2 regions of the Shewanella sp. GD04112 genome follow, and region 2 is predicted to be linked to the other one. Evidence: predicted binding sites of a transcription regulator. Region 2 holds the regulator's gene; the other holds the start of a gene.
What was found. Region 2 encodes LexA, which represses DNA repair genes until DNA is damaged. Its sites were predicted from a motif close to TACTGTATNNNNATACAGTA; they were not measured.

Region 1 (5,281 bases), on a different contig from region 2:
GATTGCGGCAATCACCGAGGTAGCCTCTGACAAAGCTGTACTCAGTCTTTCGTTTTCCTGTTTGATTTTTTTGTTGAACATCGCAGTCTCTGTACGATTGAAAATGTAACAAATTATATCTGAATAGAATGAATTCGAGATGAATTTTCGACAATTACCAAATTTATCAGATATTTGTCTATTTAATGAACGATTTGGCATTTAATGCTGTTTAATAACGACATAAAGGAAGTGGAGGGGCATAGTTAAGACAGCTGAGTAACTGGCCTATTGGTAAAAAATATCAGAAAACTTCGGTCTATGATGGTCCGCTTTCAGTGAAAAGCGCCGATTTTATCGAATCTCAGTGAATTTCCGCTTTTGGCACAGAGCCGTCATTCGGCTCTGAAACGTTTTTGTCCAGAAGTAAGCCACAAGGAGTATGAAAGTTATTCCTCTCCAACACGAACATCCTTCGAAATATCTTATTTTTTCTCGGTCTGACTGCCCGCCACACGGTTGGCAGCTAGAGCTTGGGATAATATCTCCCGTTCACGCTCGGATTGAGATAGATCTAATTTCACCTGATTCAGTTGTTTTTCGACGCTAATAAGCTCAGCTTGGACGCTTCCGAGTTGGTTTGCTTGCTGACGATAACTATTGAGATCTGTATTAAGTCTTTGCGTATCACGCTCAAATGCCAACTTTTCTGCATTAACCTCGGCTAGTTTTGCTCGAGAGTCTGCTAATTCATTGCGCACCGATACTAAGGTTGCCGTTAAATTTTCCGCAGTCTTACCTAGCTTGGCTTCTGTAGCCTTTAATTCTGTTCGGTCCTGCGTCAATCGCTCAAGGTTCGCTGTGGTGTATGAGATCTGGTCTTGCTGCTTTGATAGTGTGGCCTGCAGAGTTGCAATGGTGGCCTTCGCTTGCTCTAACTCTCGCTGTTCTAGTTCACGCTTCGCAAAATCGATGCTGAGTAATTTAATTTGCTCTCGAGATGCCCTTAATTCGGTCTCTGCTTGTGCAACGCGCCCATTCGCTGCGTCTACTAATGCTTCTGCTTTTAATACTTCGGCTTTTGCGTGATTTCTTGCGTCATCAATGGCCTTTTCGCTGGTGGCCTTTAACTCTCGCAGTTGTTGCTCTATCAGGCTTACAGCGGATTGGGCCTTTTCGACCTTGGCTGCGGTGCTGGTTTCAATCTCCGCAACTTGAGCCGCCGTAGTATTCAAGACGCTTTCTAACTTATCTTCACTGTCACTTAACAGCGATAGCGTTTCATCAAGGTTTCGCGTCAACTGGGCAACTTGCTCGGTCAGCGATTCGTTACGACGGTCAATCATGAGCAACAGTTCTTGAGACAGCAACTTAGCTACGGCAAGGCTTCCAACCTCTTCCGCGATAGCATTTTTTCTATGCTCAAGATTATTTTTGTACTCAATCAAGAACCCTTGGATCGACGATGTTCTGCCCTGCAGATGAACGCTCAAGTTACGTGTCGTTGGCTCGACACCGTTTTTAAGCATTTCATTCGCGAGCTTAGTCACTTCCTCAAGAGTTGCCTTCGGTTTCACTGCCAATTGTTCCATTTGCTTGCCTCAAACATCTTCAAAGTTAATGACTTACATCGATAAATCACAGTGTAGCCAGTTATTCAACACTCTGCAATGGAAACGATGTTTTTACGGAAACATCGTTTCCCGTTTCCCGTGGTGATTTGCGTCATTCTTGTCTTGTATGGTGCTGATATAGAAGGGTAAATCCTGAAATTGGCCAGAATCGGCCGCCGTAATAGAATGTTCCTACATCAACTGAATGGGACAGAAAAAATGACCGAACTAGCAACTACGCCAACTGCACCGCGCAACCATGCAGAGGTCGCTATGTACCACTACTATCTGACCAATGCCGTGTTGACGACGAGCCCCAACGAGCAAGTCATTGGTGATGTGTTGGGGATGGGGGAAGATGACTTTGTGATGGAGCTGTTTGCGCTGTCTGAAGCGTTTTGGCTAAAAGGTGAAGATCTCTATGCCGAGGGTAAAGCGTTCTCAGGGCTTGCGGTATTCGACGTTGTGGCTGAGCTGGCTGAGTTCTTCTGGGGGTATGTAGAGCATACTGGAGAAATGCCTGACCTTGATGCGTTCAAGCTGGATATTGACCGAGTGTTTGAGACTTACACGCGATAAATCACCTGTCTAATACTCTTCAAAACAGTGAGGCCTACAACCCCGATGGTAGTAGGCCCAACTTCCAAGCAGTAGTTTCTAACCCTGTAATGGAGTGCTTATCTTTTTAATATTTGTTCCCTCCATGTATTCTTTACGCAAAAAATCATCTTCGGGATTTTCGATGTTTCAATAATTAGTTATACTGTATTAATGTACAGTATTTGTGATTTGTCCTATGAACGTCATCATTGGTTTGGCATCGGCAGGCATACACGGCTTTGAGAGCCCCGCCGCTGGATACCAAGAGAAGGCGCTAAGCCTCAATAATCTTATTGTCTCACACCCATCAGCAACGGTATTTGCAGAGGTTACCGACGATGCTATGACGGGTCTTGGGCTATTTACCGGAGATCTACTTGTCGTTGATAAGTCATTGACTGCGACGCGGGGAGATGTCGTTTTGGCGCTGGTGGACGGCGAAACCGTTTGTCGGCAGCTAGACCATGACCATCATAAACTTCATGCCAATACCAATGCTCATTATTCCGAAATATCAGTCACAGACGGGATAGAGATTCAGGGCGTGGCCATTTGTGCCGTGCGCTTTCATCGACGAAAGCGCGATCCTCTAGTGTTGAAAAGCCTTGATGACCTTCTGGTTGAATCGACGTTTGTGGGCCGTGCAAGAGGTGACTCGATGACGGGGGTGGGCATTCACTCCGGTGACATCCTGATAGTGTCACGTCAACTCACCGCAGGTTCAGGCGATGTCATTATTGCCATGTACGAAAACGAATTTGTCTGTAAAGTCCTCGATCTCACCAATAGCAGGCTGTTATCGGCTAACGACGATTTTGAGCCGGTGTTAATCAAGCCGGATGATAGATTTTGGTGTGAGGGTGTTGTGCCAGCATCAATTAGGCTACTAAAACAGCCGAGTTTATTGCTATGAGCAGTATTATCGCGCTTTGCGACGGGAATAATTTTATAGCTCATGCGAACAGATTTTTAACCCTCTGTATCGTGGTAAGGCACTAATCGTGGTCTCGAACAATGACGGGATGATCGTGACGTTAAGCCCAGAAGCGGCCGCGTTGGGACTTAAAAAATTCACGCCTTACTTTCAAGTGGCCGAGTTCTGTCGGGCGAATGGGGTGGTCATTTGCTCGAGCAATTATGCGTTGTATTCAACAATCAGCACCCAGTTCATGAGGGTCGCGTCGAGAGAGTGCTATTCGTATTTTCCCTATTCTATTGACGAAATTTTTGCTGAATTTGGCAACGACACACCACAAAACCTATCAAAATTAGGCCGTAAGCTAAGGCATGATGTGTGGCGCGAGGTTAGATTGCCTATCGGTGTCGGGCTAGGGGATTCCTTGACGCTGGCGAAGGCCGCAAATCATGCTGCGAAGCGCTTAGGCTATCGCGGTGTTTGCGTGATTAAAGCGCATAATCGCGAAGCCATCTTAGGGGCGATGTTGACTACCGATGTGTGGGGGGTGGGTAAACGAATTGGTCAGCGGCTAAGTTCGATGGGGATTCACACGGCGCTGCAGTTGGCCCAGATGAAGACTAAGACCGCGAGGAAAATGTTTGGCGTTAACATCGAAAGAACGGTTTTCGAGCTGAATGGGACAAAGGCGTTTAGCTGGGACGATATGCCCGTTAATAAGCGACAGATATTCTCTACACGCTCGGTTGGCCAGCGAATAACGACGATAGCAGGGTTAAAGGAGGCGTTGTCATTCCATGCGTGTGAAGCGGCTCGAAAGCTAAGGGGTCAAAAATCGGTAGCACGTTGCTTGGTATTTTTTGCTCAAACATCCGCGTATGACAAGCATGGTGTTAGTGGTTTCAGTCGGACAATTCATTTACCAGCTCCCACCAGTGACAGCATGATCATCAGTCAGCAAATTACCTCTGCGGTTGAGTCATGTTATGCCGCAGTGCCGTACTATCGCGTTGGGGTAGGGCTATTAGATATAGAACCAGGCTTGCAGCTCGATATGTTCAACGACAACCTGGGAAAACCAGCGTTGATGTCAGTCATGGACAGATTAAACGAGCAAATGGGCAAAGGTGCCGTGTTCGTCGTCGCCAATGGCATTGAGAAAAATTGGCAGATGCGCCGTGAGTTTTTGAGCCCGTCCTATCTAACCAACTGGAATGACATCCCTAATATCAAGTGTTAGGACTTGATTAAGGAATACTAGCGTATTAGTACATTTGTGTGAGTAGAATAAAGTTTCATACTAAGTAATAAAGAATCATACTGAGTATTAAAGATTCATACTTAAATGGCAGCGATCAGAGTACACTGCCATTTCTAAAACGTTTATGCCCCATTGCGAGTCAGCATCATGAATTTAGGCTAGGTGTGATACCCACTGATTGACCAAATTTTAGTAATACTACAGAGTGTCTATAAACGAGGTCCACTCCAACCATATGTTGCTTAGGTAATCACAATACTTTAAAGTTAATTTTTGAAAATTAACGATTCAAAAGGAACTTTGAACTTGGTCATTTCATTTTTTGTCGCCTTTTTGCTTGCTTGGCCTACGAAGGGAATATCTTTAGTTATCTATGCCATTATTATTGCTATAAAAATCTATTTTGATGGTAGATCCATGAAATTTGAAATTTACGAAAAAAAAGCGACAATGGCTGTAAATTCTAATCTTTCAAGACTTCCTCAATGGTTCGAGAATGAGGCGAAGTTGGAAGAATTTACTGATGGAGTCATCGAAGTTGCTAGAACTAAAGGGATTCCAGCAGCTTTTTCTAAAGCTCTTTTTAATGACCAAAGTAACAAATTGTTGTTATTCCATTTTGCTGGTGCAATGGAATCTGAAGGTGCATCATTTTTAGAGCAACAAGTCGGCGTGACAAACAAGGTTGTTGAGTCTTACATACATTATAAATCATGAAATGTGTTATAAATATTGATTTTTTGTTCTAAATACTGATTTGGTATTTAGATCTTGCCGATAAACTCATCAACCTAAAAAGGCACTATACTACCTAGGAGTCTTATGCATCTCTTCGTTCCTATAGGTTTTTTCATAGCCTTGGTACTGGCAATCCCTACATTTGGGGTATCGATCATCGTCTTCTTCGTTTTA
Region 2 (5,281 bases):
GGAAGGACAGAATCGCAATACTCGCCGTGGCATACACCATGGATGAATAGCCGAATAATGGTTTACGGCTGAAAGCTGGAACAATGGCGGAGATAATGCCGAAGGAAGGCAGAATCATGATGTAGACTTCGGGGTGACCGAAGAACCAGAAGATATGCTGGAACATCACAGGATCACCACCACCTGCCGCCTCGAAGAAGCTAGTACCGAAAAACTTATCGGTTAACACCATAGTGACGGCGCCAGCGAGCACAGGCATAACGGCGATCAGCAAGAAGGCGGTAATCAGCCAAGTCCAGACAAACAGCGGTAACTTCATCCAGGTCATGCCGGGAGCGCGCAGGTTGACTATGGTGACGATCACGTTGATGGCACCCATGATCGAACTTATCCCCATGATATGAATAGAGAATACAAATAATGCTGTGCTGTCAGGGCTATAAGTGGTCGAGAGTGGTGCGTAGAAGGTCCAACCGAAGTTAGGGCCGCCGCCTTCCATAAACAGTGAGCTCAGTAAAATAGTAAAGGCGAAGGGCAGGATCCAGAAACTCCAGTTGTTCATCCGTGGAAGCGCCATATCTGGCGCACCAATCATCATCGGGATCAGCCAGTTAGCCAGCCCTGTAAAGGCCGGCATCACGGCGCCGAATACCATGATTAATCCATGAACTGTGGTCATCTGGTTGAAGAAGTTAGGCTCAACGAGTTGTAATCCTGGCTGAAAGAGTTCGGCGCGGATCACCATAGCCATCGCACCACCGGTTAAAAACATTATGAAACTAAACCACAGGTACAGGGTGCCAATGTCCTTGTGGTTGGTGGTGAGTAACCAGCGCATGATGCCTTTAGGTGCACCGTGATGGTGTTCATCATGGGCGGCAATTTGATCTTGAGTCAGTGTGCTCATCTTAATCCCCTACTGTCCATGGCGAGCAATATCAGCGGGTTGCACTGTATCGCCAGTATTATTGCCCCACGCATTGCGCTCATAGGTAATGATGGCGGCAAGCTGTTGTGGCGTTAGTTGTGTGCCAAATGCCTGCATCGCCGTGCCCGGTTTACCGTGCATCACAATGTCGATGTGATTGGCGACCGGACCCGTTGCAATAGCGCTGCCAGCAAGGGCGGGGAAGGCGGGAGGCATACCTGCACCCGTTAGCTGGTGGCAGGCGGCGCAAATCGTGGCATAGGTCTTTTCCCCTTCGGCCATCAGTTCATCATGGCTAAGCGTGGGAAGACTCGCGGGGTCGACACTGGCGACGGGTTCTGTCGCTGGCTTTGGCGCATCGGTGGTTGCTGGAGGCGGAGTCGTTGCTACTGGTTCGCTATTGGTGCCTCCGGATTTATGGGCATCAACGTCTTTGGCTTGCACCGCATCCCCCGTGTTATTGCCCCACGCATTACGCTCATAGGTAATCACGGCGGCAATCTCTTGGGTCGTTAATTGTTTGCCAAAGGCTTGCATGGCCGTACCCGCTTTACCATTGAGCACTATTTCAAGATGGCCGCTCAGTGGTCCGGTCGCAATCGGGCTGCCTTTGAGGTGCGGGAATACTCCTTGTAGACCTTCACCGTTGGGTTGGTGACAGGCCGCGCAGTGACCAAGGTAAACTTGCTCACCCTGAGCCATCAGCTCTTCTTTTGTCAGTGTTTGCGATAACGCGGCTTGTGCGGCTTGCGCTGCGGCATTGGCGGCTTGTTTTTGTTCTACAACCCAAGCATCGAACTCGGCTTCGGGTAATGCCTGCACCACTATCGGCATAAAACCATGGTCTTTACCGCAAAGCTCGGCACATTGGCCACGGTAAATGCCGGGTTTGTCGATACGGGTCCATGCCTCGTTAATAAAACCTGGGTTAGCGTCTTTTTTAACCGCAAAGGCGGGCATCCACCATGAGTGAATGACATCCTCTGAGGTCATTAAGAAGCGGATTTTACGATTGATGGGTAATACTAGGGGTTTATCGACCTCGAGTAAGTAGTGCTCTCCCTTGGCTTCACTTCCTTCGATTTGAGGTCTTGGTGTTGCGAGAATGCTGTAAAAATCAATATCTTGATCGAAGTAGCTATAATGCCATTTCCATTGAGAACCTGTGACTTTTACCGTGAGATCGGCATTACTGGGATCTTCCATGGCAATCAGAGTTTTCGTGGCGGGAATCGCCATTAAGATCAGAATGACAAAAGGAATAATCGTCCACGCGATTTCGACTTTTGTGCTCTCATGGAAGTGAGACGCGACCGCGCCCTTGGATTTTCTGTGGTTGATCATGGCATAAATCATCACGCCAAAAACCACTAGGCCTATCGCGCAGCAGATATACAGAATCGTCATGTGTAAGTGATAAACCTTGCCACTGATTTCTGTTACGCCGGGGGTCATGTTGAACCGCATGTCCGCTGCGGCCAACGGTGGGGCGAATAGCACCACGAGTAAACAATACAACCATTGCTTCACAAGACTTCTCCTCTGCTAATTGCGAATAGCAACTACAAAGAAGAGCAACACAGTAAGTCTCAACTCTATGCAAACTCTTCAGTTCCCAAAAAAGCTTCTCTGACTTCAACGTGCGTTGGCGGATTACTTTTGATTAAGTATTGTTACTGCTGGTATTAGCCACACTGGCACATACTGCTGAATAAACCCATTATTCTCGATTTTTGTGGGCAAGAGATATTCGATAAATCGTCGATATTTTTTGCCTAAATGGGCGATATATTATGCTCGCCTGAATCAAACATACTTGCTGTTTAAAAATTGATCAAGATCACTTCTTTTTCTAATTGTCTGAAAAATTGCCAAAAAAAAAGCCCCACATTCACAGGTGAGGCGGCTTTCAAGGCTAAATACGCAGTGCAAAAATTTTAATGAACAGAGCTAAAAAAACTACCTTGGGCAAAGTGAGCAGGTTGCTTGAGTGTCGCGTCCGTAGGTGAGTGATTTACGACACCTTCTAGCACGATTCCCATGGCGCGGGCGCTCTTGGCCACAATTTGCAAACGACGATTGTCGCGGGCATCGAGTGAGTGGATCCAAGTAATTACTGCGCTGGAAGTGCCGCTAGTTAAGGCTTTTTCCATGGCCCACAGGGTTTCCACTTCATCTTTCGCATGGACTAAGAGTATGCGATCCATACGCACGCCGGCGCTGGCCAGTAACTGCTTGTAGCCAATACTGGGTGGGTTGATGAGCACGACCCAGCGGCCTTGTTGGCTCAATTGTGCCAATTGTTTGCTAAGTTGCATTAGCTCTTGGCGCCCTTGGCTCTCGGTGGGCATAGTGATGATAGGCGTATGCTGCCAGTCTGTATCGGTTTCGCGTACCGCATCGAGCCATAAACCGGGGTGACGCGGGGCATTACCTAGTAGTTTGTTCATAGCCAATCTCCATTGCGGATCACCCCTACGGCGAGCCCTTCAATTGTTAGACTTTGGAAACTTAAATCGACTTTAATCGGGGAGTAATCTTCATTTTCAGCATGTAGATAAACGAGATTCCCTTTCTTTTCAAAGCGTTTAACTGTTACATCATCGTCAACGCGAGCAACAACTACTTGGCCATTGCGCGCTTGCTGTACCTTATGAACGGCGAGCAGATCCCCTTCGAGGATACCGATGTTCTTCATACTGTCGCCTCTGACGCGCAGCAAGAAATCGGCGGCTGGGTGGAACATGCTGGGGTCGACTTGATAATACTGTTCGACATGCTCTTGGGCGAGGATAGGTTCGCCCGCAGCCACTTGACCAATCAGTGGTAAGCCAGATTCGCTGTTATCTTCTTCCTCAACTGGGAGGCGGATCCCGCGGGAAGTGCCAGGCATGATCTCGATGCAGCCTTTTTTCGCCAATGCCTTAAGGTGTTCCTCGGCGGCATTTGCACTTTTAAAACCCAAACGGGTGGCGATTTCGGCCCGGGTGGGTGGCATGCCAGTCTCGGCAATATTACGTTTAATCAGCTCTAAAATTTCGGCTTGGCGTGGCGTCAACGGTCTCATGTTCTTTCCTGTTTTTCTATACAGTTACTGTTAGTATATACAGTATTATTCGTAGTGCAAGTATTAACCACTTTTTAACGCGATTGGAGAGTATTAGCGAATATTCCCTAGAATCTGGTATTCTATGGGGCTAATGAACGTACTTACATTGCATAAGAATAATGCCTAAACAAGACTCTCTTTGGTTGAAATCATTACGCTGGATCCAAAAACACTTAGTGCACACTATTGTTGTGCCGCAGGATCCCTTTGCCGATCTGAATCTGGACGCTTCCAGACCGCTTGCTTATGTAATGAAAACAGAATCCCTGAGTGATATTGCTGCGTTAAGCGAAATCACCACTAAGCTGGGTTTGCCAAGCCCCTATGAGCCGCTCGTGGTAAATGGCGTTGTCGCGCCCCGCGTCGTTTGCCTCGAAGGCCGTAAGCCTTTGTTTGGCGAGCGTGCCAGTAATGAGCCATTCCTCGAATGTTTTATGCGCCTGTTGGCCGTCCATAAGGAAAAGCCAGAGTTAGATATTCAGCTGGTGCCTGTGAGTCTGTATTGGGGCCGTACTCCGGGTAAAGAAGACGACACCATGAAGGCGGCTGTTCTTGAGCGCGAGAATCCAACTTGGTTACGTAAGTGCTTGATGATCTTATTTTTGGGTCGTCATAACTTTGTGCAGTTTTCTAATGCGGTATCGCTGCGTTACATGGCCGACGAACACGGCACCGATATGGGGATTGCCCATAAACTGGCGCGGGTGGCTAGGGTGCATTTCCGCCGCCAACGCAAAGTGATGACAGGGCCTGTGTTGCCGAATCGTCAGGCAATGTTCCACTCCCTGCTGAAATCCGAATCCTTACGCAAGGCTATTCAGGAAGAAGCGGCGAGTAAGAAGATTTCCGAAACCCAAGCCCGTGAAACAGCAATTGAATATCTTGATGAAATTGCAGCGAATTATTCCGACAGCCTAGTGCGTATTGCTGAGCGTTTCTTAACTTGGTTATGGAACAAGCTCTACAGCGGTATCAATATCAAAGGTGCCGAGCAAATCCGTCAGCTGCACCATGATGGTCACGAGATTGTTTATGTACCTTGCCATCGCAGCCATATGGATTACCTGCTGTTATCCTACATTCTGTATTACCAAGGCATGGTGCCACCGCATATTGCGGCGGGGATTAACCTAAACTTCTGGCCTGCGGGACCGCTGTTCCGCCGTGGTGGCGCTTTCTTTATTCGCCGTAGTTTTAACGGCAATAAACTTTATACTGCCGTGTTCCGTGAATACCTCGATCAG

Region 1: a site for LexA is predicted at 2,354-2,373, ahead of N7386_RS21650 (S24 family peptidase). Genes of this name have one in related genera too.

Annotation. Positions count from the first base shown of each region.
Region 1 is NZ_JAOEAL010000002.1:42,179-47,459, reverse strand. Features, by position in the region: gene N7386_RS21665 (PAS domain-containing methyl-accepting chemotaxis protein) at 1-81, opposite strand, end outside; gene N7386_RS21660 (hypothetical protein) at 465-1,571, opposite strand; gene N7386_RS21655 (hypothetical protein) at 1,812-2,171, shown strand; gene N7386_RS21650 (S24 family peptidase) at 2,389-3,105, shown strand; gene N7386_RS21645 (Y-family DNA polymerase) at 3,194-4,348, shown strand; gene N7386_RS21640 (hypothetical protein) at 4,643-5,086, shown strand; gene N7386_RS21635 (hypothetical protein) at 5,192-5,281, shown strand, end outside.
Region 2 is NZ_JAOEAL010000001.1:4,692,051-4,697,331, reverse strand. Features, by position in the region: gene ctaD (cytochrome c oxidase subunit I) at 1-907, opposite strand, end outside; gene coxB (cytochrome c oxidase subunit II) at 917-2,458, opposite strand; gene N7386_RS20600 (SulA-like leucine-rich domain-containing protein) at 2,866-3,378, opposite strand; gene lexA (transcriptional repressor LexA) at 3,375-3,995, opposite strand; gene plsB (glycerol-3-phosphate 1-O-acyltransferase PlsB) at 4,157-5,281, shown strand, end outside.